DNA from 4 places in the Streptomyces sp. SLBN-8D4 genome. Region 1 is predicted to be linked to each of the others. Evidence: riboswitches for the same ligand, from Rfam matches in the RefSeq annotation. Region 1 holds a riboswitch; each other region holds the start of a gene.

Region 1 (7,132 bases):
GGTCTTCTCGAAGCCGTCCGTGGCCTGGGCGGCGAAGTCCTCCTCGTCGATCAGCTCGTTCTTCAGGTTGCTGATCTTGGCGCTGAAGGACTTCGGCGGGTACCGCTTGGGGTCGAGGTCCAGGTCGCGGCAGACCAGCGCCATGAGGCGCTTGGAGTCGGCGGCGTCGTAGATCGAGAAGGAGGAGGTGAACCCGAGCCTCTTCGACTCCCTGCGCAGGATCCGCACGCACGCGCTGTGGAAGGTCATCACCCACATCGCGTTCGCGCGCGGGCCGACGAGCTGCTCGACGCGCTCCTTCATCTCGCCCGCGGCCTTGTTGGTGAAGGTGATCGCGAGGATCTGGCCCGGGTGGACATTGCGCTCGCCGAGGAGGTGGGCGATGCGGTGGGTGAGCACCCGGGTCTTGCCGGAGCCGGCACCGGCCACGATGAGCAGCGGGGTGCCGGAGTGCACGACGGCCGCGCGCTGGTTCTCGTTCAGCCCCTCCAGGAGGGCGGCCGGGTCCACCACCGGGCGCGGGGCGCCGTCGCGGTAGTAGGCGTCCCGGTCCGGGGGCACGTCGAACTTCCCGCCGAACAGGTCGTCCGGAACCTGCTCCGGTACGTGCTCGTCCTCGGGCGGCGGCGGTTCTTCCCCGTGGGCCCGAGGGGCCTGGAGGTCCGCCAGGAAGCTGTCGTCAAAGAGGCTGCTCATCGCTCTCCGAGTCTAGGGTGCCCCACTGACACACCGCCGCCGCCCTGAGAACATCCACCGGTATCAGCGGCCGATGATCTTCCGGACCTGCCCTCCGGCGCCCCCGGCCGCTGTCCGCGACCGACCGGGCCGAGACGCGGGTCCGGCCGCCGCAGGGCCGACGGCGACGCCCGCCGGGAACGGCACCCGCAGGTTGGTGCGCTCGCCCCGCGAGACCTTGGTCACCACGGCACGGCCGCCCCGCTCCGCCTTACCCGTTACCCGTCACCCCCGAAGGAAACAGACCCAAATCATCACAGAACACCCCAGGTTGGTCATGCGAGGCGGCCCCTGGGGACGAAGGTCACGAAAATGTATCGGGCATATCGAACATCAACCTTCACACGGGCCACACCGGTTGGCTACCGTTCCGGACAGGCCGTACGACCCCCTCCGGCGAACCTCGCCGGGCCGCACGGCCTCCGCCGAGTCCGCAGCGCCGCCGCGCGCCCGGAGCCGGGGACCCACCGAACCCGGGGTGAATCGGCCGACTCCCACGCAGGGAAGGGCCGTAGGGCAAACCTTCCGAAGCACCTCGCCCGAACCCGACAGCTAACCCGGTAGGCGGAGCACGGGAAGGAGTCGCCTCCTTGGCGTCGCACCGCAAGTCGCGTCCCGTCGGTACGCGCGTAGCAGGCATACGGACCCCGGCCCTCGCGACGGCCGCCCTCACCTCCGTGGCCTTGCTGTCCCAGTCGGCGAACGCCGCGCCGGCCGATGACAAGCCGAGTCTCGAAGAGGTCGAGAAGAAGGTCGACGACCTCTACCGCCAGGCCGAGTCGGCGACCGACAACTACAACGCCGCCAAGGAGAAGACCACCACGCAGCGCAAGCAGGTGGACACGCTCCTGGAGGACGTCGCCCGGCGCACCCAGAAGCTCAACGAGGCACGGGAGGAACTCGGTTCCTTCGCCGCCGCCCAGTACCGCACCGGCGCCGCCGCGCCCGGCACGGCCACCTTCCTGCTCGCCGACACCCCGCAGGACTACTTCGACCAGACCCAGCTGATGGGCCGCTTGACGAGCCGCCAGAAGGGCGCCGTCGACGACTACGTCTCCGAGCAGTCCACGACGATGAAGAAGCGCCAGGAGGCCTCCCAGAGCCTTCAGACGCTCACCGAGACGCAGAGCGACCTGAAGACCGCCAAGGCGACCGTCCAGAAGAAGCTCGCCGACGCGCGCGAGCTGCTGTCGGAGCTGACCGCCCAGGAGAAGGCGCGTCTCGCGGCGATCGAGCAGCGCAAGCAGCAGGAGGCGGCCCGCAAGGCGGCGGAGCTGGCGCGGCAGCAGGCGGCAGCGGAGAAGGCCGCACAAGGAGCCGCGCAGGAGGCCACCGCCCCGCAGGAGAGCACATCGACGGCGCCCGACTCCTCGTACGCCACCAAGGCCGCCAAGGCCCTCGCCTTCGCCCGCGCGCAGGTCGGCAAGCCGTACGTCTGGGGTGCCACCGGCCCCGACTCCTACGACTGCTCAGGGCTCACCCAGGCCGCCTGGAAGGCCGCCGGCGTCGACCTCCCCCGTGTCACCTACGACCAGGTCAACGCCGGCACCACGGTCTCCCTGGCCGACGCGCAGCCCGGTGACCTGGTCTTCTTCTACGACGACATCAGCCACGTGGGTCTCTACATCGGCAACGGCATGATGATCCACGCCCCCAAGCCGGGCGCGTACGTCCGTGAGGAGTCGATCTACTACGACGGCGAGTCGGGGATCCACAGCGTGGTCCGCCCGGCCTGAGGGCTCGGGCTCCGAGGACCAGGGCTCTTCGGCCGGTCGCTCGGGGCCCGCACTCGCGTGCATTTCCCCGCCCGCGCGTGCGCGCCCCGCTCGCACGGCGCGGGGAGCTTCCTAGCATCGACCCATGCCCGCTCCCTCCCCCCACTCCCCCCTGCGCGCCTGGTGGACGCGGCGCCCGCCCGCGGCCGGGGCCGCGGTGATGGCGACCGGCATCCTGTCGGTCGGGCTCCATCTGGCCGGCCACGAGACGCTGTCGCGGATCGCCCTGGTGATCGGCTGCGCGGCCTGGCTGGGGCTGGCCGCCGAGTTCGCCGCAGGACTGCTGAGGGAGCGCGCGCGCTGGGCCGCGGACGCCGGGACACCGGGCGGCCTGACGGCCGTGGCGGCGACCACCGTGCTCGGCATCCGATTCTCCGCGCTGGGCCGGCAGACCCTCGCCGAGGCGCTGCTGGCGCTGTCCGCGCTGCTGTGGCCGGTGCTGACGGTGCTCGTCGTGCGGCACTGGAAGCGGAAGATGCGCGGCGGGGTGTTCCTGTGCTGTGTGGCCACCCAGGGCCTCGCGGTCCTGTGCGCCACGCTCGCCGCGGCCGATTCGGCGGCATGGCTCGCGCACACGGCGCTCACGTTGTTCTGGCTCGGCCTGGTCCTCTACGCCGTCGCGCTCTACCGCTTCGATCTGCGCCAGGTGCTGGAGGGACCGGGCGACCAGTGGATCGCGGGCGGCGCGCTCGCGATCTCGGCGCTCGCCGGCTCGGGACTCCTCGCCGCCGACAGCCCGCGCCTGTACCTGTGGAACGACGACGACCGCGGCGTCCTGCGCGCGGTGACCGTGGCCCTGCTGGTGCTCTCCCTGGCCTGGTACGCCGTCCTGCTGGCGGCCGAGTGCGTACGGCCGCGGCCGCGCTACGACGTGCGCCGCTGGGCCACCGTGTTCCCCATGGGGATGACGGCGGTCGCGACCCTCTCGGTCTCCGCCGTCATGGACGTGCCGTGGCTCCGGACGCCGGGTGAGGTGCTGCTGTGGATCTCGGTGGCGGCCTGGCCGGCCGTCGCCGCGGGGGCGGTCGGCTCCGCCCTCGCCGCCGTCAGGTCCACAGCACCGCGATGAAGACGTTGGCCGTGGTCAGCGCGCCGACCAGGCCGAACAGGCGCTTGTCCACCGTCTCGTCGTCCCGCTTCACGTAGACGAGGCCGAGGATCACGATCAGCAGGGCCAGCTTCACGCCGATCTTGATGTTGTTGACGTGCTGGTCGTCGGCCTGGTTGAGGCCGACCAGGATCATCCCGGTGACCAGCATGGTCGCGGCGCCGTGCAGCATCGCGGGGACGAAGCGGGCGGTGCCCCGGCCCATCGCCTTCATCTGGGTGAGGAAGCCGCCGAGCAGCGAGGCGATGCCGATGATGTGCAGGCCGACGAAGAGATGGATGAGTACGTCCATGAGGCCGGAGCCTATTCCGGGGCCCTGGGGACGCTCGCACCGGCCCCTGGAGCAGATCTTGCATATATGCGCCCCATAGCACTCCCCGCCCGTCACGGGTCCCGGAATCCCGAGTTCGGTCAGCGCCCCTCGCGAAGTCGACGGCGGCACCCCGGCAGCACGGTCACCTTCGATCACCCGGCGGTCCCCTGACGGCAGTTCCGCACAACCCGTCACCTCCCGGACACGGTCAGGTTTAGCGTCCTCCACCAGGTGACCGGCTCCCCACCGCCGCCCGGGCCAGGGGCGGCAGTCGGCCACCACCGCCGAGAAGGTCCGGCGGCGGCCCGCTCCCCCTGTGCAGGCCGTCGCCGGACGCGCACACCGCCCCGGGCGGTCGTACGGCCGCTCCCCCCTGGCGTTCGTACGTCCCGAGTCCGGGGCGGACGAACGTACGAAAGGACGTGCAGTCCACGTGGCAGCGCACCGCAAGCCCCGCAGGCGCTCGGCCGGCGGCCATACGGTCCGTACCGCAGCGACGATCGCCCTCGCGGGGGCCGCGACCGCGACGGGCTTCGACGGGATCGGACACGCCGAGCCGCAGCTCACCCCGGCCCAGGTCAAGGCGAAGGTGGACCAGCTGTACCAGGAGGCCGAGGCGGCCACCGAGAAGTACAACGGCGCGAAGGAGAAGGCCGAGGCGGCCGAGAACCGGCTGGACGGCCTGCGGGACGAGGCGGCCCGCAGGACGGAACAGCTCAACGAGGAGCGGGACGCGCTGGGTTCGATCGCCGCGGCGCAGTACCGGGGCGGCGGCCTCGACCCCGCGATGCAGCTCGCCCTGACCGACGACCCCGACCGGTACCTGGACAGCGCCGAGTTCGTCGAACGGGCCGGTACCCGCCAGGCCGCCTCCGTGGCGAACGTGCGCCGGCAGCTGCGGGAGATCGAGCAGTTGCGCGGGGCCGCGCACATCGAGCTGGCCTCGCTGAAGTCGCGCCAGGCGGAGCTGAAGCGGCACAAGAAGACGATCACCGGCAAACTGGGCGCGGCCCGCCGGCTGATGTCCCAGCTGCCGGCCGAGGAACGGGCGGTGCTCGGCGGCGACGGGGCTCGCGCCTCCCGGGCCACGACGGGCGCCCGCGAGGAGCTGGCGGCCCCGGGCGCGGCCACTACGGAGGCCCCCAACTCCCGTGCCGCGGCGGCCGTCTCCTACGCCTACGCCAAGCTCGGCAGCCCCTACGTCTGGGGCGCCACCGGCCCGGACGCCTTCGACTGCTCGGGCCTCGTCCAGGCCGCCTACCGCTCCGCGGGCATCTCCCTGCCCCGTACCACCTACTCCCAGATCGACGCCGGCCGGCGGGTCTCCCGCTCCGAACTCCTCCCCGGAGACCTGGTGTTCTTCTACTCGGGCATCAGCCACGTCGGCCTCTACATCGGCAACGGGCAGATGATCCACGCCCCGAACCCGTCGGCTCCGGTGCGGGTGGCCCCGATCGACCAGATGCCGTTCGCGGGCGCTGCCCGGGTGGTGTGAGGTGGACATCTCGATCTTGGATGTTCAGTTCCGCCCGACGATCTGCCCCATCCACAGTCGTCGCCCCAAGTCATCGAGTTCTTCTTTGCGCGCCTCGCACTCAGGGATGGCACGTTTGAGGAGCGTCCAGTAGTCCGGTCCGTGTCCGGAGACCTTGATATGTGCCAGTTCGTGAGCGATCACATAGTCGACAAGATGAGCGGGAAGCTGGAAGACAGCCCAATGCAGGGCCATAGTTCCCGTGTCTCCTCCAGCGGGCCGGTAGGTCCCCCACCTGTTTCCGACATCGCGAACGGTCACCACAGGCTCGGGAACCTCCATCCGGGCAGCCCACGGCTGAAGACGTCCTCGCGACCACCGCAGTCCGGCCATCCGATACCAGGCGATGAGGTCTCGCCGCGCTCGAGCGGGGTCCGCCGCGGCTGCCTCGTCCATCCTCAACCGCCCCGCCGACAGCCGCACCGGCGCCCTGTTCTCGCTCACCAGCAGCAACCGGTACTCGCGCCCCAGATAGCGGAAGCTCTCACCGTCGCGGAACCCGCGCACCGGATGTGCCGGCCGGTGTTGGTCCCGCAGCGACAGTTTGGAGTCGACCCAAGCCCGGCTCTGCCGGGCGAAGTCCTCCGCCCTCGCCACATCGCAGCTCACAGGCGTGCGCAGGGTCAGCGTGCCGTCCCTCTCGACTGTGAGTCCGAGCCGCTTACGCCGAGCACTCACAGCGATCACAAAATCCCTGCCGTCCACTCCGAGCACCTGACCGTCGACAAGGGACTGGCGGTCGGTGGTGTCGGAAGGCGGGACAGGATCTGGCACGCCTCCTATTGTCCCCGTCCTCGTGCGCGGAACGCGGAAGCATGCTGCTGTGCGTATCCAGCGATCGCGTTGGACAGATCACGCAGCGGCTTGGGGTCACGCTCTCGTGGCTTCAGCCCCGCTTTCCGTAGCCTGTGCCAGATGGCGATCCGGAGGTCACCCAGGCTGGACTCGTTGGCCGACCAGGACGCCCGGTTCACATGCACGGAGATCAGTGAGCCGAGATCGACGGTGAGGTTGCGCAGGAACTCCTGGCCCAGCTGGTCGAAGGCCGACTGCTCGGCCAGTTGCTCCGACAGTTTGGTGTACAGCCGCTGCTCCACCGGACTCAGATCCGCTACGGCAGGATCGGCCTGCTCCGCCTTGCGCGCCCTGTCGATGAGCGGCCCGATCCGCTGCTTGATCTCGTCCCAGCGGCCGTCGAACTCGTCGAGGATCTCCTGGAGCTCCTGCGAGAGCGTCCGGTAGACCGGCCGGTCCTCCTGCTCCAGACGTTCCTCCAAGTGGTAGCGGAGTGCCTGCACCTGCTCCGCGGCGGATTCCCGGGCCTCGGGGATGCGCCCCACGACTTCGTCGAAGTCCGGCGCGAGAAGGGAAACGGGCGCGATCACCTGCGTCAGCTCCGGGAGTTCGAGGTGATCAGCGATCATCGCCCGCACCTTCCGGCCGTACGCGCGCATGGCGAACTGACCGCCGGTGTCATCCCGGTAGTGCCGGCGCACCCGCCGCTGCAGTACGGCCCACTGTCGTGCGCTGGGGATCTGCTTCAGCGCTGCCTCGTGCGGGAGTACACGTTCCAGCGCACCCAGGAAAGCGCCCAGCTTGGTGTCGAAGTCGGCCCGAGTGGCCGGGTCGCCCAGTGCCCACAGACCGCCGGTGACGTCCTCCGCCGT
Region 2 (7,132 bases), 4.3 Mb from region 1:
ATGTCGACAAGGAGCTTCGCGAGCCGGACGGCGGGCTCGTGGGTGAGCCCGCCGAACATCACATGGCTCATCCGCCCGAGCTGCTCCCGCGCGGCCTCGTTCAGCACCGGGTGGTTGTAGCCGTGGATCGCCGACCACCAGGAGGACATCCCGTCCACCAGCTCGCGGCCCCCGGCGAGCCGCAGCCGCACCCCGCTCGCCGATTCCACCACGAGCGGATCGACCCGGCCGGGCATCGGACCGTACGGATGCCACACATGCCGCCGGTCGAGCGCCAGCAGCTCCGGCACGGGCAGGCCGGGCAGATCAGGCATTGGGCGCGAGATCCGTTCCGGCACCTCGACGGCGTACGGCGACGAGATCGGTCCGCGCCTCGTTGGCGGGGGCGGCGGCCGGGACCGTCGTACCGCAGACCCCGCCGCCCTCGTGGGAGCCGCAGCCCGCGCCCTCGTGGGACCCGCAGCCCGCGGACTCGTGCGAGCCGCAGCCGCCGCCGGCCGTCGCCCGGTGCTCCGGGAGAGTCACCTCGCCCGCGCCCTCCACCTCGAAGCCGGCGTCCGCGATCATCTCCAGGTCGGCCTTGCCGGCCTGGCCCTCGGTGGTGAGGTAGTCGCCGAGGAAGATCGAGTTGGCGAGGTTGAGGGCGAGGGGCTGCATCGTGCGCAGATGGACCTCGCGGCCGCCCGCGATGCGGACCTCGACGTCCGGGCAGACGAAGCGGACCATCGCCAGGATGCGCAGGCAGCGCTGCGGGGTGAGGTTCCACTCCTTGGCGAGCGGGGTGCCCTCGACCGGGATCAGGAAGTTGACCGGGACCGAGTCGGGGTCCAGCTCGCGCAGCGAGTAGACGACGTCGACCAGGTCCTCGTCGCTCTCGCCCATGCCGGCGATCAGACCCGAGCAGGCGGACAGACCGGCTGCGTGCGCCTTGGTCACGGTGTCGACGCGGTCGGCGTAGGTGTGGGTGGTCGTGATGTCGCCGTAGGTCGACTCGGACGTGTTGAGGTTGTGGTTGTAGGCGTCCGCGCCCGCCTCGCGCAGCCGCTCGGCCTGGCCGTCGGAGAGCAGACCGAGACAGGCGCACACCTCGACGCCCTCGTTCTCTTCCTTGATCGCCTTGATGGTGCCCGCGACCCGGTCCACGTCACGGTCGGTCGGACCGCGCCCGGACGCCACCAGGCAGACCCGCTTGGCGCCGCCCGCGAGGCCCGCCGCCGCGGCCTGGGAGGCCTGCTCGGGCTTGAGCCAGGTGTACTTCAGGATGCCCGTCGAGGAGCCCAGCCGCTGGGAGCAGTAGGAGCAGTCCTCGGGGCACAGCCCCGACTTCAGGTTGACGAGATAGTTGAGTTTCACCCGCCGTCCGAACCAGTGCCGGCGCACCTTTCCGGCCGCGGCCACCACGTCGAGCAGGTCGTCGTCGGAGGTGGCCAGCACGGCCAGCGCCTCCTCGCGGGTCGGCAGCTCGCGCCGAAGCCCCTTGTCCACCAGCGTGTTCAGCAGGTCCATGAGAGCCGATCCTGTCCTACGGACCCGCTCCGGGCCAAGGTAGGGATCGCACAACACACCCGCTTCGACGTGTGGGTATTGCCACACCGTAGGTAGCGTTTGCTGCCGCTAGGGTCTGTCCGTTGTCTACAAAAGCCCCGGAGGACCCATGGCGTTCGGCTGGATCGACGAGCAGGCGGCGGCGCGCCGGCGGGCCGGACTCGTACGGACCCTGCGGCCACGCCCGGCCGACTCGCCGCTGCTCGATCTCGCGAGCAACGACTACCTGGGCCTCGCCCGGCATCCCGAGGTCGTCGAAGGGGCCGCGGCGGCCGCGCGGACCTGGGGCGCCGGCGCCACCGGCTCCCGGCTCGTCACCGGCACCACCGAGCTGCACAACCGGCTCGAACGCGAACTGGCCGAGTTCTGCGGCTTCGAGGCGGCGCTCGTCTTCTCCTCCGGCTACGCGGCGAACCTGGCCGCCGTCACCGCGCTCGCGCCGCACGGCTCCCTGATCGTCTCCGACGCGGGCAACCACGCCTCCCTCATCGACGGCTGCCGGCTGGCCCGCGGTACGACCCAGGTCGTCGCGCACGCCGACCCGGACGCGGTGCGCAAGGCGCTCGGCACCCACGAGGGGCCCGCCGTCGCCGTGTCCGACACGGTCTTCTCGGTCGACGGCGACGCGGCACCCCTGGCCGGCCTCGCCGAGGCATGCCGGGAGCACGGCGCGGGCCTGGTCGTCGACGACGCCCACGGCCTGGGCGTGCTCGGCGCCGGCGGCCGCGGCGCCCCGCAGGCGGCGGGACTCGCGGGCGCCGACGACGTGGTCGTCACGGTCACGCTGTCCAAGTCGCTCGGCAGCCAGGGCGGCGCCGTCCTCGGCCCCGCACGGGTCGTCGAACATCTGGTCAACGCGGCACGGACGTTCATCTTCGACACCGGTCTGGCCCCCGCCTCGGCGGGAGCCGCCCTCGCGGCCCTGCGGCTGCTCGGCCGTGAGCCCGAGCGCGCCGCACGCGCGCGCGAGGTGGCGACCGGACTGCACGCACGCCTGACCGCCGCGGGTCTGGAAGCGGTACGTCCGGACGCCGCGGTGGTCTCGGTGCGCGCACCCTCCCCGGAGGAGGCCGTTCAGTGGGCGGCCGACTGCCGTGCCGCCGGGCTCTTCGTGGGCTGTTTCCGGCCCCCGTCCGTGCCCGACGGCATCTCACGGCTCAGGCTGACCGCCCGCGCGGACCTCTCCGAGGAGCAGATCGAACGCGCAGTTCAGGTGATCGGCGGGACACGACCATGAGTCGGCGTGACACGGCCGTGCGCCGAACGGGCTGAAACGGTCAGAACGCGCGCACGAAGCCCGCCCAGCTCTCGGGGGAGAAGAGCAGCGCGGGTCCGTCCGGGTTCTTGGAGTCGCGTACGGCGAGCAGCCCGGCACATGGCCCGGCCGACGGCCTCGCTGTCTCGACGCAGTTGTTCGCTCCTGTGCTGTAGCTGCTGCGCAGCCAGCGAACTTCGGGCAATCGGGTACTGGAGATGACGTTCCGAGGCAGTGCGGACATGGTGCCTCCTTACGCGCCGTCACCCATCTCGGCGAGGTAATCCAACGAGTCCTCGGGCGAAAGGGCGTGGATCCGAAGGGTGTTGAAGGCCTCGGTGTAGGCCTGGAGGTCTTCTTTCCGCTCGAGATAGAGGCTACTCGTCAAGTGGTCGAGAACAACCACATCCAGATCAGAAGTGCGCGAAAATGAGAAGATTACGAAAGGCCCGGTGATACCCACATGCGCCCCGGCAGTGAACGGCAGTACCTGCAGCCGCACTTGAGGCAGCCGGGCCGCCTCCAGGAGTCTCTTTCGCTGACGGGCCATCACCTCGGGGCCGCCGACCTCCCGTCGCAGCACCGCCTCGTCCAGGACCGCGCTCAACTCCAGGGGCGGCTGCGCACGGAGGATGTCCTGCCGGGCCAGCCGGACCTCGACCAGCGCGTCGAGACGTTCGTCGTCCAGGCCGTCCACGGCGGCCCGGGTCACCGCGCGGGCGTACTCGGGCGTCTGGAGCAGCCCGGGCACGACCGAGGTCTCCAGCGTGCGCATCGCGCTCGCCTGGGACTCCAGACTGATGAAGTCCCGGTACGTCGGCGGCAGGACACCCCGGTACGCGTGCCACCAGTGGTGCCGGCCGCCGCTCTCGTCGGAGCCCGCCAATACCAGCAGCAGTTCCCGCAGATTCGCGTCCCCCACGCGGTAGGCGTCGAGAAGTAACCGCACATCGGCCGGTTTCACCCCGCTGGCACCGGTCTCGATGCGGCTCACCTTCGACTGGTGCCAGCCCACGAGCCGGGCCGCCTCACCGCTGGTGAGCCCCGCACTCGCGCGCAACGCACGCAGTTCGGCGCCCAGTTTCCGCCGGCGCACCGCGGGGCCGTGCTGCATGCGCTCCTCCTTACTCCTGACGAGCTGCCCAAATACGGTCTCGCGTCGCAGAGTTCACCGCTTCGAGCGACAGATATATGCACATCTTGGTGGATCGGCACCCGTCGCGGCCTCCGTGATGGCACTCTGACGATGAACCACCAGTCCGGGACCGTACTCGAACCATCCGCACCGTGTCGGACTCCGGTCCCGTGGGAAAGGGACGACGTCGCCATGGCAGACCACCTGGAAGCATCCGTCACTCTGCCGAGCGAACCCGCCTCGGTCTCCGCGGCCCGCACCTACGTCCTGAGCACCCTGGCGGAGTGGGGGCTGGCGCCGACCACGGACGCCGCCGAGACCGTCCGGCTCATCGTCTCCGAACTCGCCACCAACGCCGTACAGCACACCTTCGGGCAGTCACCCACCTTCACGGTGGACATCGAGCTGGACCGTGACGAACAGCTGCGCATCGGGGTCACCGACAGCCACCCCCGCTTCCCCAAGCGCCTGCCGGCCGCGGTCCAGCAGGACAACGGACGGGGGATGGTGATCATCCGCTGGCTCGCCGCCGAGAGCGGCGGCAGGCTGAGAGTCAGGCCCACCGGCGAAGGCGGCAAGACCGTCTCGATCGAACTCCCGTGGACGGTACCGGCGGAGCCGGTCACCGCCGCGGGGCAGCAGGAGCCGTAGAAGACATCAGTTCGACAGGGCGATGTGTCCCGGGGTCATCGCAGACGCGGTGACGGCTCTCGCGGTGATGCTCCGGGCCGAACGGCCGCTCGCGGCCTGATCACCTCGCGCTCCGTCGGCCCGGGGGCCGGGTGCGACTGCGCCTGTGCCTGCGCCTGCGCCGCCCTGTGCTCCTCTGCGCGTCCCGCCCGCAGGACCAGGCGGGGGAGCAGGCCCCACAGGCCCAGACACATCAGCAGGGTCGCCGCGCCCGCGGCCAGTCCGCCGGCCCGGTCCGTCGTCACGTCCACCACGAGCAGCACCGAGCCGGTGAACGCGAGCACCAGAACGCCCATGCCGATCGTGGCTAGCCGGGAGGAGACCTGCACGATGCGGGCCTTGGCGCCGCGCTGGAAGAGCGAGCGGTGCAGGGCGGCCGGCGCGGTGAAGAGGGCCGCCGCGAGCACCGCGAACAGCAGTGTGGTGACGTACGTGGCGCGCTGGAAGGTGTCGAGGGACGGGAAGCGCTGGGTGAAGGCCAGGGTCAGCAGAAAGGCGAAGAGGATCTGCACTCCGGTCTGGGTGACGCGCAGTTCCTGGAGCAGCTCGCCGAAGTTGCGGTCGGCGCGCTCCAGCGGGGTCTCGTTGCGGGCGGTGCACGGGCGGTGGTCGGCCATGCGGGCACGGGTAACCACCTGAAGCCGTGTCACGCGTCCCGGGAGACCCGAGGGGACGGCGGGAGGTCAGGTCGCCGCCGCCCCCTCGGGGGCGTCACTTGACCCGGCCGTACCAGACGCTCTTCGTCCAGATCTTCTGCAGCCTCACCACGTCCCCGGTCTTCGGGGCGTGCCAGATCTTTCCCTTCCCGGCGTAGATGCCGACGTGGTAGACGTTCGAACCCGAGTGGAAGAACACCAGGTCGCCGGCCTTGCGGCTGCCCGAGCCGATGTGGCGGGTCTTGTTGTACTGCTGGGCCGCCGTGCGCGGGAGCTTCTTGCCCGCCTTCTTGAACGAGTACAGCGTGAGCCCTGAGCAGTCGAAGCGGCGGGGCCCGGTGGCGCCGTACTTGTACGGCGAGCCCTTCTTGGAGGCCGCTACCTTGAGCGCCTTCGTCGCCGGTGTCGCGGCGGCGGCGTCGGCTGCGACGCCCGGAACCACGACGGAGCCGCCCACGGCGGCGATGGCGAAGGCCGAGGCCGTACCGGCCCGGACCATCAGCGACGGGACACGATTGAGCGCAGTCATGCGCAACCCTTCGTCAGCCGCCTGTGAAGGATGACCTGTCGGATTCGGGCTGGCGAAGTTGCCCGGCCGCTGACGCGGCTTCACCCCAAGGGCTGCTCGACCCGGTCATGGCGTGACCGTTCCGGCGACCCGTCGTTGCTTGGGTCCTCCACTCCTGCCGATCCACTCCTGTCGACCGGTCATCCGGGCGGCGGCAGGACTCGGCGTCCGCCCGGATCGCCCCGCCGCTGCGGCGGGGGCTTGTCGTCAGACAGGGATCTTGGCGCACGGATGTCCCAAAAACCCAATGGAACCGGGGGTTTGTGTTGTTACTCACCACTCACCCGTTCGGGTGGACACCTGAGCTAGCGAAGGGGCGTCGAGGGCCCCACGGGCCGCGCGACCAGCACAGAAACTCCTCATTCCCGCCCTGAACCACGCGCGTTGTGCAACCTCGGCGGTCCCGAAAAAGGAGCCGAGCCTCCTGCAAATGGCGGTACGCCTTTTGGTCCGTTTCAACCGCGCCCCGGGCGCCTCGTCAGACCACGGGGCGTCCGGAATTGCTGCCGGTGCGTCAGTTGTCGGATTCGGGCGGCACGGTGACCCGGGCCGTACGCCGTTCGCCGTCCAGGACCCGCAGGGCCCGCGCCAGTGTCTCGGCGTGCAGTTCTCGCTCGCCCCGGCCGTGCATCAGCGCCAGCGCGTCACGCAGCTCGGCCGCCCTGGTCACCAGCGCCTGGGCCGCGCGCAGTCCGCCGTAGGTGTCCTCCCGCCGGGCCGGGTTGATCCGGCCCAGCAGGTCGACCACCTCCAGATAACGGTCGATCAGCTCGCCCTCGGCGCGCGTGAGCGCGGGCAGCGGGGGAAGATCCGGCACCATCGAGGGCTCACCTCGCGCCCGGTGCGGTGGGGGAGGACTTGCGGCTCGGGACGATCGCGTCCGCCAGGCCGTAGTCCAGAGCGCCCTGCGCGTCGAGGATCTTGTCCCGCTCGATGTCCGCGCTCACCTGCTCGCGGCTGCGCCCGGTGTGCCGGACGAGCATCTCCTCCAGGCGGGCCCGCACCCGGAGCAACTCGTCTGCCTGGATGGCCAGATCACTGGCCTGCCCCTGCACGGGCTCGCTCAGCGCGGGCTGGTGGATCACCACCCGGGCGCCCGGCAGCACGGACCGCTTGCCCGGGGTGCCAGCCGCGAGCAGCACCGCCGCGGAGGAGCCGGCCTGGCCGAGGCAGGTCGTCTCCACGTCGCAACTGACGTACTGCATCGTGTCGTAGATAGCCGACATCGCGCTGAACGAGCCGCCGGGGGAGTTGATGTACAGGGCGATGTCCCGGTCCGGGGC
Region 3 (7,132 bases), 1.8 Mb from region 1:
ACCACCTCCTCGGCGCCGATCCGCTCCATGATCGCGAGCAGGACGATGGCCCCGGCGCCGATGACGTCCACCCGCCCCGGATGCATGGAGGGCACGGCCGCGCGCTCGGCGTGGGTGGAGCGCAGCAGCCACTCGGTGATCTCGCGGACACGGTCGTGGGAGACCCGGGAGTGGTGGATGGCCTGCGAGTCGTACTCCGGCAGCTCCTGCGCGATCGCCGACACGGTGGTGACGGACCCGGCGAGCCCCACCAGCGTGCGCGCCTCGCGCAGCGGCACGGTCTCCTCGGCGAGGTCGAGAGCGGCCTCGATGTCGGCCCGCATCGCGGCGATCTGCGCGTCGGTGGGCGGGTCGCCGACGACCCCGTCCCGGACCAGGTGCCGCTCGGTCATCCGCACACAGCCGACGTCCACGGAGCGTGCGGCGCGCACATGGTCGTCGCCCACGACGAACTCCGTGGAACCGCCTCCGATGTCCACGACGAGGTACGGCTTGGCCAGGTGGTCGCTGCCCGCGAGCTCCCTGGTCGCCCCGGTGAAGGAGAACTCCGCCTCCTGGTCCCCGGTGATGACCTCGGGCTCGACCCCGAGGATGTCCAGGACCCCGCGCACGAACTCGTCCCGGTTCTCGGCGTCCCGGGAGGCGGAGGTGGCGACGAACCGCAGCCGCTCGGCCCCGTGCTCCTTGATGATCGCCGCGTACTCCCGGCACGCGGCGAAGGTCCGCTCCAGCGCCTCGGGCGCGAGCCGCCCGGTCCGGTCGACCCCCTGCCCGAGCCGCACGATGGTCATACGCCGGTCCAGGTCGACCAGTTCGCCGGTCTCCGGGTCGCAGTCCGCCACGAGGAGGCGGATGGAGTTCGTACCGCAGTCGACGGCGGCGACACGAGTCACTTGGTGTCCTCCTCCTGCTCGGGCAGGGTCACGCAGGCGCCCTTGCGCCACCACTCCGGCAGCATCGCGATCGCCTCGTCGCCCAGCGGGTTGACGCCCGGGCCCGCGGCCAGCGAGTGCCCGACCAGGACGTGCAGGCACTTCACCCGGTCCGGCATGCCACCCGCGCTCGGGAAGCCCTCCAGGACCTCGATGGCGTCCCGGCGCGCGAGGTAGTCCTCGTGCGCGGCCCGGTACGCCTTCGCGAGCTCCGGATCGGTCTGCAGCCGCTCCGTCATCTCCTTCATGACGCCGTTCGCCTCAAGGGTGCCGATCGCCGAGGCGGCGCGCGGACACGTCAGGTAGTACGTGGTCGGGAACGGCGTGCCGTCCGGCAGCCGGGGCGCGGTTTCCACGACGTCCGGCTGCCCGCACGGGCACCGGTGCGCGATCGCCCGCAGCCCGCGCGGCGGCCGCCCGAGCTGCTGCTTGAAGGCCTCGACATCCGCGTCGGTCGGCTCGGTGCGCGGAGTGGAGGGCGGAGGCGTTTCCATGCCTGACTTTCTATCGGTCCGTCGGTCGGTTCAATGGGCGGAGGCGTCGGACTTGTCGACCCCGTCCCAGACGTTCGCGTACCAGGGGCGGTCGGCCGCGCCCTGGTCGGTGCGGGACTGCTTCGCCGCGTCCGGGTCGACGACGATGAAGCCCGTCTCCCCCGGCATCACATAGTGCAGCCGCTGCCGGATCTGCTGCTCCGCGTAGGCGTCGTCCTGCCAGCGCGCCTTGAGGTCACGCAGCTTCTCGACCCGCTGGGCGGCCCGCGCCTTCTCCCGCTGGACATCGGCGATCTCGGCGCGCTGGGAGACGTACTGCCTTATCGGGTACGCCAGCGCCACCACCAGCGTGCACAGCACGAGGGCGAGCAGCGCGGCCCGGCCGGTCAGCCGGGAGCGGCGGGCCTGCCGTTTGGTCTGGGAGCGGTAGACACGGGCCGCGGTCTGCTCACCGAGCAGCCTGATCCTGGTCGTGGTGGAGAAACGGTCCCGGTCCTTCACGGCCATCGGCTCGCCGCCTCCCCTTCTACGTGCGTACGTCCCCGCACACGGTACGGGACCGGTACGGGGACGTACGTACGACTGGCTAAGGCTTAGCCCTGCCGGGGGCAGCCCTTGACGCCGCTCAGCCCTTGAAGCGCGGGAACGCGCTGCGGCCGGCGTACACCGCGGCGTCGTCGAGGATCTCCTCGATGCGCAGCAGCTGGTTGTACTTGGCGACACGCTCGGAGCGGGCCGGGGCGCCGGTCTTGATCTGACCGCAGTTGGTGGCGACGGCCAGGTCGGCGATGGTGACGTCCTCGGTCTCGCCGGAGCGGTGGGACATCATGCACTTGAAACCGCTGCGCTGGGCGAGCTCCACCGCGTCGAGGGTCTCGGTCAGCGAGCCGATCTGGTTCACCTTGACGAGCAGCGCGTTGGCGGCACCGTCCTCGATGCCGCGGGCCAGACGCTCCGGGTTGGTGACGAACAGGTCGTCGCCGACGATCTGGACCTTGTCGCCCAGCTTGTCGGTGAGGACCTTCCAGCCGGCCCAGTCGTCCTCGAACAGCGGGTCCTCGATGGAGACGAGCGGGTAGGCCGCCACGAGCTCCTCGTAGTACTCCGTCATCTCGGCGGCGGAGCGGTCCTTGCCCTCGAACTGGTACTTGCCGTCCTTGTAGAACTCGGAGGCGGCGACGTCGAGCGCCAGGGCGACCTGCTCGCCGGGGATGTAACCGGCTTCCTTGATCGCCTCGAGAATCAGGTCCAGGGCGGCGCGGTTCGACTCCAGGTTCGGCGCGAAGCCGCCCTCGTCGCCGAGACCGGTGGACAGGCCCTTGCTCTTCAGGACCTTCTTGAGGGTGTGGTAGACCTCGGTGCCCCAGCGCAGCGCCTCGGAGAAGGACTCCGCGCCGATCGGGGCGATCATGAACTCCTGGATGTCCACGTTGGAGTCGGCGTGCGAGCCGCCGTTCAGGATGTTCATCATCGGCACCGGCAGCAGGTGCGCGTTCGGGCCGCCCAGGTAGCGGAAGAGCGGGAGGTCGCTGGCCTCGGAGGCGGCGTGGGCGACGGCGAGGGAGACGCCGAGGATGGCGTTGGCGCCGAGCGAGCCCTTGTTGTCGGTGGCGTCCAGGTCGAACATCGCCTGGTCGATCAGACGCTGCTCGGTGGCGTCGTAGCCGACGAGCTCCGGGCCGATCTGCTCGATGACGGCGAGGACGGCCTTCTCGACACCCTTGCCCTGGTAGCGGTTCGGGTCACCGTCGCGCAGCTCGATGGCCTCGAAGGCGCCCGTGGAGGCGCCGGACGGGACGGCGGCACGACCGGTGCTGCCGTCGTCGAGGCCGACCTCGACCTCGACCGTGGGGTTGCCTCGGGAGTCCAGGATTTCCCGGGCTACGACGACGTCGATGGACGGCACGAGCATCTCCTTCTTGGGATGTGACACGGTCCGCCGGGACCGCGGTGGGTTCTGCGAGACCGAGCCTAACCGGCTCCGGAGGATCGGCCACCGTGTGGACCGCCCCCTGGACAGAACCGAGAGTAAATTGTTTCTGAACTGAACAAAGACGTCCCGGCACCGGGGCAAGAAAAACCCCGCTCCGGTGCGTACGGGGGAACACGCACCGGAGCGGGGAGCCCGTGGGGACGGGGGGTGACCCTCACGAGGCCTTCATCCCGAAGGACACGGCTGCGAGGGCACCGTGGTTCAGCTGGGTCTTACTTGAGGTGCAGCTGCTGACCCGGGTAGATGAGGTTCGCGTCCTCGATGATGTCCTTGTTCAGCTTGAACAGCTTCTGGTAGCCGCCCTTGACCTTGTGCTTCTCGGCGATCGAGCTGAGGGTGTCACCCTTGACGACCTTGTACTCGCCATCGCCCTTCTTGACCTTCTTGCCGGTCGGGGTGGTGACGGTCTTCTTGGCCGCCGGGCGGTCGGTCGAACGCGAGGCGCTCTGCTCGTCGGTCGAGCGGGTGCTGGTGCCCGAGTTCGAGGAGCTGGAGTTCGAGCTGGAGGAGGACGAGCTGCTGCCGCCGTTGTAGCCGGCGCTGGACAGGCCCGTGCCGCAGACCGGCCAGGCACCCTTGCCCTGGGAGGCGAGGACCTTCTCGGCGACGGCGATCTGCTGGGACTTGCTGGCCTGGTTGGCCTGCGCGGCGTACTGCGTGCCGCCGTACGCGGCCCAGGTGGAGGCCGAGAACTGCAGGCCGCCGTAGTAGCCGTTGCCGGTGTTGATGGACCAGTTGCCGCCGGACTCGCACTGGGCGACGGTGTCCCACTCGGAGGCGGTGGCGGCAGAGGCGTTGCCGGCCGCCATCAGCGGGGCGGCGATGGCGACACCGGTGACGCCGGCCAGAGCGGCGGCGCGGGTGGCCTTGGAAGGACGACGGTGCTTGCCCTTGCCGGAAAACAGCATGGTGGATCCCCTCACCGACGCCTGCGAGGTGAGCTGTCGGGTTCGGGCCGGTTGAGTTGCCCGGTCGCACACCCTGCGGTGCGCGGCTTCACCCCAAGCCGGTTCCGGCGGCCTTTCGGCCGTGAGACCCCGTGAGGCCTCAACTTCCGGACCCGGCGCTTACCTTGGGTCCCCCGCTCCTGCCTACGGCGCTTGACGCGACGACTGTTCCCGTACGGCCGCTGGCAGGATTCGGCGTTGCGACAGACGGGGCTCGGGTTGCCGAGCGGTCACGACCGTAGACACGCGCTCGGCGGGAATTTCAAAGACGATCAGGGCTTCTGAGACTCATCCCACACTTTCACCAAAGTGGACATTCGGTGCGAAGTGTGACGCGAACTGCCGCTGTTTTTCTGGGCTTTTCAGCCCTATTCAGCCCCTGTGTCGAGCGTCTGACCGGCGACGATGTTGCTCGGGTCGGCCCCGATGCGGTCCTTGTTCTCGGCATAGAGGGCGCGCCATCCGCCGTCGAGACCAAGGGAGTCGGCGATGGAGGCGAGGGAGTCGCCCTCCTGGACGACATAGGTGGCGGCGGCATGCCGGCCGGCCGGGGCAGAGGCCGTGCTCTTCGTCGCACTCTCCTCCGCGCTGTCACCGCGGTGCTTGCCGGAGCCGAGGGCTCCGACGTCCACGAGGGCCGAAGAGCTGCCCTCCTGCCACGACTTGTCTGCTTCATCCCCTTCTGTGCCGACCACGGGCGAGCTGTCGGAAGGCTGCGCCTGCTTCCCGGCCGAGTCGTCCGAGCCTGAAGAATCCTTTTTGTCCGGCTTGGCGGAGCTGTCGCCACTGGAGGGAGAGGCCGACGGCGTCGCGGACGAACCGTCCAGCGCGCCGAGCAGACCGGAAGACTCCTCAGAGCCCGACGAGTTGGAGGAACCGGATGAATCAGACGAACCAGACGAGTCGGATGATCCGGACGCCGAGGCCGAGGGCGTACCGCTCCCCACACCCGTGTCGACGTCGGCCGAGCTCGAATCCTTGCTGAGGCCGCTGAGCAGACCGCAGGTCGGCCACGCGGCGATGCCCTGGTCCGCGAGGAGCTTCTCCGCCACGGCTATCTGCTGGTTGCGGCTGGCCAGGTCCGCGGTCTTGGCGTATTCGAGGCCGCCGTACTTCTCCCAGTTCTCCTGGGACATCTGGAGGCCGCCGTAGTAGCCGTTGCCGTCGTTCGCGCTCCAGGAACCGCCGCTCTCGCACTCCGCGACATGGTCCCAGGTGGTGCCGGTGGCGGCGCTCGCTCCGGTCGCTCCGAGCAGTGGGATCGCGATGGCGGATCCCGTCACACCGGCCGCCACGAGGAGAGCCGGAGCCTGACGGGGGCGACGGTGACGACCGTTCCCGGAGAGCATGGGGGGACCTTTCCCGAGACAGCAAGTACTGGCGTGGTGGGTGGTGCGGGACACCGCGCTGGTCCGTGAACGTATAGGGATTCGATCACTTGTCACAAGTTAATGCCGCGTAGATCACGTGAAGATCACAGACTTGAGGGCGCGTCATGTTTACGCGGCCCCGCACGGGGATACGCCTGACCCCTCGGTCGATTACCGGACGGGCGTGAAATCCACGGGCAAAGTACGCAGTCCACGCATGATGAGTCCGCCACGCCAGCGCAAATCAGCTGAATCCACCGCGAGTTGGAGGTCCGGGAGACGGGTGAGGAGGGTAGCGAGCGCGGTCTGGCCCTCCAGGCGGGCGAGCGGGGCACCGAGGCAGTAGTGGATGCCGTGACCGTAACCGAGGTGCTGATTGTCACGGCGGGACAGATCGAGCACATCGGGGTCGGCGAACCGCTCCGGATCCCGGTCCGCGGCGGCCAGCACGACGAGCACCGGGTCCCCGGCGGCGATGGCCTGCCCGCCGATCCACAGGGGTTCGGTGGCGAACCGCCAGGTGGCCAGTTCGACCGGGCCGTCGTAGCGCAGAAGTTCCTCCACCCCCGTCTCCAGCAGGCCCCTGTCCGGTCCGGCCAGGGACTCCTGCAGCCGGTTCCGCTGCTCGGGGTGGGTGAGGAGGGCGTACGTGCCGTTGCCGATCAAGTTGACTGTGGTCTCGAAACCTGCGAACAGGAGGATGAAGGCCATGGCCGCGGCCTCGTTCTCGGTGAGGTGCTCACCGTGGTCGGAGGCGCGGATGAGGGCGGAGATCAGGTCCTCTCCGGGGGCGGGCTCCTCGGGCAACGCCTCCCGCTTGCGGTGGATGAGTTCGGCCAGATAGCCGCGCATCTTCTTCACGGACCGCGCGACCCCGCCCCGCGGGCCTCCGCCGTGCCGGATCATCATGCCCGCCCAGTCCCGGAAGTCGTCCTGGTCCTCACGGGGGACGCCCAGCAGGTCGCAGATCGCGTAGATGGGGAGCGGGAAGGCGAAGTCGTGGATGAGGTCGGCGGTGCCGGTGGCCGCGAACCCGTCAATCAGACGGTCGGTCAGCTCCTGCACCCGGGGCGCGAATTCCGTGACTCTCCTGGGCGTGAACGCCTTGCTGACGAGCCGTCGGAGCCTGGTGTGGTCCGGCGGATCGATGTTCAGCAGATGCGTCATCAGCTCCGCCTTGCGCTCCCCGGGGATACCGGTCTTGCCCTTGGCGTGCGCGGGCTCGTCGTGATGCGCGGGATTCTTGCTGAGCCGCTGGTCGGCGAGGGCCTGCTTGGCATCGGCGTAGCGGGTGACCAGCCAGGCCTCCACTCCACTGGGCAACCGGGTCCTGTGCACGGGGGCGTGCTCGCGGAGCCAGGCGTAGGCGGGGTAGGGGTTGGTGGCGAACTCCCAT
Region 4 (7,132 bases), 210 kb from region 1:
CGACCCTCTCGTCGGCACCGGACATCATCGCCCCGAAGCGGCACGAGACCGCGACAAGCGAGCCCGTCTTGCCGCCGAGCACGTCGAGGTAGTGCTCGACCGGGTCGCGGCCGTCCTGGGGACCTGCCGTCTCCAGGATCTGGCCGGTGACCAGGCGCTCGAACGCCTCGGACTGCACCCGGACCGCCTCGGGCCCGAGGTCGGCCAGGATGTGCGAGGCCCGGGCGAACAGGAAGTCACCGGTCAGCACGGCCACCGAATTGCCCCAGCGGGTGTTGGCGCTGTCGACGCCCCGCCGGACCTCGGCCTCGTCCATGACGTCGTCGTGGTACAGCGTCGCGAGGTGGGTCAGCTCCACCACCACGGCCGACGGCACCACGCCCGGCGCATAGGGGTCGCCGAACTGGGCGGCGAGCATCACGAGCAACGGCCGGAAGCGCTTTCCACCCGCCCGCACCAGATGCTGGGCGGCCTCCGTGATGAAGGGGACCTCACTCTTGGTGGCTTCGAGCAGTCCCTCCTCGACAGCCGTCATTCCGGCCTGGACATCGGCTTCCAGAGCCTGGTCCCGCACGCTCAGCCCGAACGGCCCGACGACGGTCACGAGGGGTCTCCTGTCTGCTGGTGTCCACTGGCGGTTACGCGGAATGTCGATAGGTCGCTGCCATCACTCAAGTCAGCGTATCCGGTCACCTTTGGATCACCGATAGCGCCCGCCCCGTCCATGCCAGGCGGTATCGGATCACGACCGGTATGTTTTTGATCACCTGAAAAGAATGGATATCAATCGATTTGTAGGGAAGTACCGATGCGCATCCGTACGTCCTTCCCGTACGAGACGGTGCACGACGACGTCCGCATCCCGCTCCCGGACGGGACGCTCCTGTACGCACGCGTGTGGCGACCCCTCACCCAGGAACCGGTACCCGCGATCCTCGAATACCTGCCGTACCGCCTCACCGACCGGACCGCGCCCCGTGACGGGCAGCGCCACCCCTGGTACGCGGGCCACGGTTACGCCTCGGTCCGGGTCGAGGTGCGCGGGCACGGCAACAGCGAGGGCCTGCCGGGTGACGCGTACTCGGCGGCCGAACTCGCCGACGGGGTCGAGGTCGTCGACTGGCTGGCCGCGCAGCCCTGGTGCGACGGCCGGGTCGGCATGTTCGGCATCTCCTGGGGCGGCTTCGACTCCCTCCGGATCGCGGCCCTGGCACCCGAGCCGCTCAAGGCGGTCGTCACCGTCTGCTGCACCGACGACCGCTACGACAACGACGTGCACTACAGGGGAGGTTCCGTCCTCGCGGTCGACATGCACGCGTGGGCGGCGACGATGCTGGCCTTCGTCTCCCGGCCGCCGGATCCCCTCCATGTCGGCGACGCCTGGCGGGAGATGTGGCGCGCACGCCTCGACGCGGTCGAACCGTTCGTCCACACCTGGCTCGACCACCAGACCCGCGACGACTACTGGCGCCACGGCAGCGTCCGCGAGGCCGAGGCCGAGGCCGACGACCACGACGCGATCGGCGCGGCCGTCCTCGCGGTCGGCGGCTGGCACGACCCGTACCGCGACACGGTCCTGCGGCTCGTCGAGCACCTGCCGGCCGACCGGGTACGGGGGATCGTCGGCCCCTGGTCCCACCAGTACCCGGACCGCGGCCGGGCGCCCGGCCCGGCGATCGGCTTCCTCCAGGAGACCCTTCGCTGGTGGGACCAGCACCTCAAGGGCATCGACACCGGCGTCATGCGGGAACCCCTCCTGAGGGCCTACGTCAGCGACTCCCACCCCCCGGCCACCGTCCTCGACACCCTGCCCGGCCGCTGGGTCGGCGAGCCGGCCTGGCCCTCCCCCCACGTGACGACGGTGGCGTACGGCCTTCAGGGCGCCCCCGTCCTGGTCCGTTCCCCGCAGCACACGGGCGTGGACGCCGGCCGTTTCCGCCCTCTCGGCAACGACGCCGACCTGCCGCCGGACCAGCGGGAGGAGGACGCCCGTTCGGCCTGTTTCGAGTTCGCGACGGGCGAGGAGACGTGGGTCCTCGGGCGGCCGCGGGTGCGGCTCAGGGTGACCTCGGAGGTGTCGCGCGGGCAGATCGCCGCGCGGCTCTGCGATGTCGCCCCGGACGGGTCGTCGACGCTCGTCACGCGAGGGGTGCTGAACCTCTCGGCCCGCCATGGACGGGACCGGGTAGTGCCCTGGGAGCCAGGGGCCACACAGGAGGTGGCCTTCGAGCTGAACGGCATCGGGCATGCCTTCCCGCCCGGTCACCGCATCCGGCTCGCCGTCTCCTCCGCGTACTGGCCGTGGATCTGGCCGCAGCCCGGTTCGCAGGCCGGATTCACCCTGGAGCCGGCGGGCAGCTTCCTCGAACTGCCGGTACGCGCGCGGGAATCGGCCTCGGACATCGCCTTCGAGGAACCGGAGCAGTCGGCGCCGCTCGGGGTCACCCGCGGTGCAGCCGCTGACGGATGGAGCCCCGCCACCCTGGACGAACCCCGCCCCGAGCGCCTGGTCGTCCGTGACGTGGCCAAGGGTGAGTGGCGTCTGGAGGTCGACCCCCGGTACGGCGGCACGCGCGTGTACCCCGACGGGCTGGAGATCACCGAGGACGCGCTGGAGACGTACACGATCGACGAGCAGGACCCTCTGTCCGCCCGCACCCGCTCGGACTGGACGATCCGGCTGCACCGCCCCGAGCTCGCCTGGGACACCACCGTCCGCACCCGCTCGGAGATCACCTGCGACGGGACGGACTTCCACACCTCGGACGAGGTCGTGTGCACCGCCGGCGACGAGGTGGTCTTCCACCGGACATGGGAGAAGCGGATCCCACGCACGGCCGGTTGAACACGAGTTGGGCATTCCTGACCGTTTTACCCTTCTTGTGCTCGGCTGTGACTTGACCCACTCGGGCGGACGGATCGGCGGACATCCGGAATCTATCGATCCGCCTTTTACCGTGCGCGAGTTGAGGCTTGGCGAACGCAAAGGATCAAGTGCCCCAAATGCCTCTTACCAAGGTCAATAGGCATCGCATGTGAATTCGCCACTTGTTCCGGACATGTGCTCTCGCATACGTTCCCGGCCTGTCGGGCGGCCGCCGAATCCTGCCACCGCCCGCTACACCCACCGAGAACCACGGCAGGAGCGGGGGAACCAGGTAAGCCGCCGGGCCGGATGTCTTCGGACATACCGGTACGGCTTGGGGTGAAGTCGCGCTTTTCGCAAGCGTGGCCGGGCAGCTCCCGCCCGAACCCGACAGCTCACCTCGCAGGCGACGGAGAGGAACTTCGCCATGCCCGCTGCCGCTCAGCACCGCCGTCCCCGTACCAGCCGTCTCGTCCGCAGGCTCGCCGTCGCCGGTACCGGTGTCGCCGTCCTCGCGCTCCCGCTCGTCGGCGCGACCAGCGCGTCCGCGGCCACCCCGACCGTGCAGACCGCGACCACACTCGGCTACTCCAACACCCTCGACGGCTGGATCCGGGCCTCCCTCGCCGTCATGGCGGAGCACGGCATCCCCGGCTCCTACGACGGCATCTACCGCAACGTCATCCGTGAGTCCTCCGGCAACCCCTACGCCATCAACCTCTGGGACTCCAACGCGGCCGCCGGCACGCCCTCCAAGGGCCTGCTCCAGGTGATCGACCCGACCTTCAACGCGTACCACGTGGCCAACACCTCGTGGGACCCGTACGACCCGGTCGCGAACATCACCGCGGCCTGCAACTACGCGGCGCAGCGGTACGGGTCCATCGACAACGTGTTTGGCGCGTACTAGGAACTACGCCTGGCTGAACAGTTTTTCGAGGACGACGGCGATGCCGTCGTCCTCGTTCGACAGGGTCACCTCGTCGGCCACGGCCTTGAGTTCGGGGTGGGCGTTGGCCATCGCCACACCGCGGGCCGCCCAGTCGAACATCGGGATGTCGTTGGGCATGTCCCCGAAGGCGATCGTCACCTCGGGCCCGAGTCCCAGGTGTTCGGCGGCCAGCGCGAGGCCGGTCGCCTTGGTGATGCCGCATGGCTGGAGTTCGACGGTCCCGGGGCCCGACATGGTGACCGTCGCCAGCGAGCCCACCACCGACCGCGCCGTGACCGCCAACTCGTCGTCGGACAGGTAGGGGTGGCGCAGCAGCACCTTGCTGATCGGCTCGCACCACAGGTCGTCGCGTCGGCCGACCCGTACGGCGGGCAGGGTCGGATGGGGCATCAGATAGCCCGGTTCGATGAGTGTGAGTCCGTCGACTCCGTCCTGGTCCACGGCCGCGTACACCTGCCCGACCTCGGCCTCGATCTTGCCCAGCGCGGTCTCGGCCAGCTCCCGGTCCAGGGTCACCGACCAGAGCAGACGGTCCGCGCCGGCGTCGTACACCTGCGCGCCCTGTCCGCACACCGCGAGCCCCGTACTGCCGAGGTCGTCGAGCAGCGGCCGCACTCTGGGCGCCGGCCGGCCCGTCACGACGAGATGCCGGGCCCCACCCGCGGCCACCCGTGCGAGCGCGGCCAACGACCGGTCGGAGAGGGTGTCGTCGGTCCGCAGCAGCGTTCCGTCCAGGTCAGTGGCGATCAGTGAATATGCGGAAGAGGCGGCCATGATCAGAGAATACGGATGGTTGGCCCCTCCGACTCGACGCGAACCGGACGGCTGCTGCTTTCACATGCGTTGACGGCAGTTCCGGCTCCCGGAGGTCGCGCCCGGGCTGTCTCATGCTGCTCCACCCGCACATCGGGCTGCCCGCGGAGCGCTACGCCGAGTCCCGGACCACCAGTTCCGTCGGGAGGATCACTCCGGCCGTGTCCTCGCCCGCGATCTGGGCGAGGAGCATGCGGACCATCTCGGCGCTGATGCGGTCGAAGGGCTGGCGCATGGTGGTGAGGGCGGGGGCGATGGCGGTGGCCGCCGGGGAGTCGTCGAAGCCGCCGACAGCGATGTCATCGGGGACCGAACGCCCGGCCTGCTGAAGGACGCCCACCACGCCCAGGGCCATGAGGTCCGAGGCGACGAACACCGCGTCCATGTCCGGGGCCTGGGCCAGCAGACGGCGGGCCGCCCGTTCGCCGCCGCTGCGCCGGAAGTCGCCCTCGACGACGAGCCCCGGGTCGTAGGGCAGGCCCGCCTCGGCGAGCATGTCCCGGTAGCCGGCCAGCCGGTCGGGACCGCCCGGCATGTCCAGCGGCCCGGTGACCATGCCGACGCGGCGACGGCCGCCGGCGAGGAGATGGCGGACCATGTCCTGCGCGCCCTCCCGGTCGGCGGCGGCCACGTAACTCACCTTGGTCCCCCGCCCGATCGGCTTGCCGCAGACCACCAACGGGATCCCGGCGTCGTGCAGTTCGGCCGCGACCGGGTCACCGCTGTGGTTGGAGAGCAGCAGCACCCCGTCGACGTGGCCCGAGGTGATGTACCGGGTCAGCCGGCGCCGGTCGTCGTCGCTCTCGGCGAGCATCAGCAGCAACGGGATGTCGTGCTGGGCGAGCCGCTCGGTGCAACCCCGCAGCAGGACGTTGAAGTTGGGGTCCTCGAAGAACTTCTCCTGCGGCTCGGTCAGCAGGAACGCCACCGAGTCCGACCGGCCGGTACTGAGGCTGCGGGCATGCCGGTTGACCACGTACCCGGTCTTCCTGACGGCGGCCTCGACCGCCCGCCGGGCGGCGGGCGAGACGTAGTGGCCGCCGTTCAGGAAGCGGGAGACGGTGCCCCGCGAGACGCCCGCCTCCCGGGCCACGTCGTGGATGGTCGGTGGCTTGCGGCGTCCGTTCGCGCTGGTGGTCATGTTCCTCGTTCGGAGACGTTCGTGAAGGGGAGCCCGGGGCCTCAGGCCTTGACCGAGCCGCTCATCAGGTCCAGGGACCAGAACCGCTGGATCACCAGGAAGAGCCCGATCAGCGGGACGATCGCCAGCAGACACCCGGTGATGACCAGGGTGTACAGGGCCGGCTGCGAGGCGCCCTGGGCGAGCAGCGTGTACAGGCCGAGGGTGATCGGGAACTTCTCGTCGTCGGCCAGCATGACGTAGGGCAGCAGGAAGTTGTTCCAGATGCCGACGAACTGGAAGAGGAACACCGTGATCAGGCCCGGCATCATCATCGGTACGGCGATCCGCGCGAAGATCCGCCACTCGCTCGCGCCGTCCATGCGGGCGGCCTCCATGAGTTCGGCGGGCACGGACGCGGCCGCGTAGATGCGGACCAGGTAGACGCCGTACGGCGACAGGATCGACGGCAGCAGCATCGCCCCGTACGAGTCGGCCATGCCGAGCTTCGACAGCAGCAGGTACTGCGGTACGGCCAGCACGATGGACGGCACCAGGACGCCGGCCAGGATCATCTTGAAGACGGCCTCACGGCCGCGGAAGCTGTAGCGGCCGAGCGCGTAGCCGCCGGCGGCGGAGACCGCGGCGGAGAGCAGGGCGCCCAGACCGGCGTAGAAGGCCGAGTTGGCCATCCACCGCCAGAAGATGCCGTCCCGGTAGGCGGTCAGGTCGCTGAGGTTCCGGAAGAAGCCGCTGCCGGGGGCGAAGGTGAAGGTGGAGAAGAGCTCCGACCGGTCCTTGGTCGCCGCGACGACCACCCAGGCGATGGGGATCAGGCAGTACAGCGCGCCGAGGATCAGCACGAGGGTGGGCACCCAGGCGGTGCGGCGCGCCTTCGTGGTGGTGTCGGCGGTGAGGGTGAGGGGGGTCATGCCCGGTCCTCCCGGGTGTAGCGGTCGGAGATGCGCAGCAGGGTGAAGGACAGGACGAACGTGGCCAGGGCCAGGACGACCGCGGTGGCGGAGGCGCCGTAGATGTCGGACTGGAGAAAGGCCTTGTCGTAGATGGCCATCAGGGGGCTCCACGAGCTGGGCAGGCCGTTGGTGAGCGGCTTGAGGGCCATCGGCTCGGTGAAGACCTGGAGGGTGGCGATCACCGAGAAGAAGAAGGTGAGCACCAGGGAGGGCATCACGATCGGGATCTTGATCTTCAGGGCGATGCCCAGGTCGGTCGCGCCGTCGATCCGGGCCGCCTCGTAGATGTCCGGCGGGATCGCCCTGAGGGCGGTGTAGATGACGATCATGTTGAAGCCGGTGCCGCCCCAGACCGCGATGTTCGCGAAGGAGAGGTAGAGGTTGCCGCCGTCGAACAGGTCGGGCTG

Evidence for each region. A riboswitch is a leader RNA that binds a small molecule or an ion and turns the genes downstream of it on or off. The one in region 1 is predicted to bind cyclic di-AMP.
Region 2: another riboswitch for cyclic di-AMP. It lies ahead of RKD20_RS37615 (C40 family peptidase); the one in region 1 lies ahead of RKD20_RS17405 (NlpC/P60 family protein).
Region 3: another riboswitch for cyclic di-AMP. It lies ahead of RKD20_RS26115 (transglycosylase family protein); the one in region 1 lies ahead of RKD20_RS17405 (NlpC/P60 family protein).
Region 4: another riboswitch for cyclic di-AMP. It lies ahead of RKD20_RS18455 (transglycosylase SLT domain-containing protein); the one in region 1 lies ahead of RKD20_RS17405 (NlpC/P60 family protein).

Annotation. Positions count from the first base shown of each region.
Region 1 is NZ_JBMGQC010000001.1:3,913,396-3,920,527, forward strand. Features, by position in the region: gene pcrA (DNA helicase PcrA) at 1-696, opposite strand, end outside; cyclic di-AMP (ydaO/yuaA leader) riboswitch at 1,149-1,318, shown strand; gene RKD20_RS17405 (NlpC/P60 family protein) at 1,326-2,471, shown strand; gene RKD20_RS17410 (tellurite resistance/C4-dicarboxylate transporter family protein) at 2,596-3,579, shown strand; gene RKD20_RS17415 (hypothetical protein) at 3,557-3,910, opposite strand; gene RKD20_RS17420 (NlpC/P60 family protein) at 4,365-5,426, shown strand; gene RKD20_RS17425 (M48 family metallopeptidase) at 5,451-6,239, opposite strand; gene RKD20_RS17430 (type I restriction enzyme subunit R domain-containing protein) at 6,245-7,132, opposite strand, start outside.
Region 2 is NZ_JBMGQC010000001.1:8,258,745-8,265,876, forward strand. Features, by position in the region: gene RKD20_RS37580 (adenosylmethionine--8-amino-7-oxononanoate transaminase) at 1-314, opposite strand, end outside; gene bioB (biotin synthase BioB) at 307-1,506, opposite strand; gene RKD20_RS37590 (8-amino-7-oxononanoate synthase) at 1,655-2,782, shown strand; gene RKD20_RS37595 (DUF397 domain-containing protein) at 2,823-3,044, opposite strand; gene RKD20_RS37600 (helix-turn-helix domain-containing protein) at 3,054-3,914, opposite strand; gene RKD20_RS37605 (ATP-binding protein) at 4,128-4,586, shown strand; gene RKD20_RS37610 (DUF6328 family protein) at 4,622-5,242, opposite strand; gene RKD20_RS37615 (C40 family peptidase) at 5,337-5,810, opposite strand; cyclic di-AMP (ydaO/yuaA leader) riboswitch at 5,814-5,947, opposite strand; gene RKD20_RS37620 (hypothetical protein) at 6,364-6,669, opposite strand; gene RKD20_RS37625 (ATP-dependent Clp protease proteolytic subunit) at 6,677-7,132, opposite strand, start outside.
Region 3 is NZ_JBMGQC010000001.1:5,732,517-5,739,648, reverse strand. Features, by position in the region: gene RKD20_RS26135 (exopolyphosphatase) at 1-893, opposite strand, end outside; gene RKD20_RS26130 (DUF501 domain-containing protein) at 890-1,426, opposite strand; gene RKD20_RS26125 (FtsB family cell division protein) at 1,457-1,933, opposite strand; gene eno (phosphopyruvate hydratase) at 2,052-3,338, opposite strand; gene RKD20_RS26115 (transglycosylase family protein) at 3,632-4,327, opposite strand; cyclic di-AMP (ydaO/yuaA leader) riboswitch at 4,331-4,528, opposite strand; gene RKD20_RS26110 (transglycosylase family protein) at 4,735-5,715, opposite strand; gene RKD20_RS26105 (cytochrome P450 family protein) at 5,908-7,132, opposite strand, start outside.
Region 4 is NZ_JBMGQC010000001.1:4,125,957-4,133,088, forward strand. Features, by position in the region: gene RKD20_RS18445 (polyprenyl synthetase family protein) at 1-604, opposite strand, end outside; gene RKD20_RS18450 (CocE/NonD family hydrolase) at 809-2,845, shown strand; cyclic di-AMP (ydaO/yuaA leader) riboswitch at 3,116-3,290, shown strand; gene RKD20_RS18455 (transglycosylase SLT domain-containing protein) at 3,294-3,776, shown strand; gene RKD20_RS18460 (HAD family hydrolase) at 3,780-4,592, opposite strand; gene RKD20_RS18465 (LacI family DNA-binding transcriptional regulator) at 4,744-5,772, opposite strand; gene RKD20_RS18470 (carbohydrate ABC transporter permease) at 5,814-6,683, opposite strand; gene RKD20_RS18475 (carbohydrate ABC transporter permease) at 6,680-7,132, opposite strand, start outside.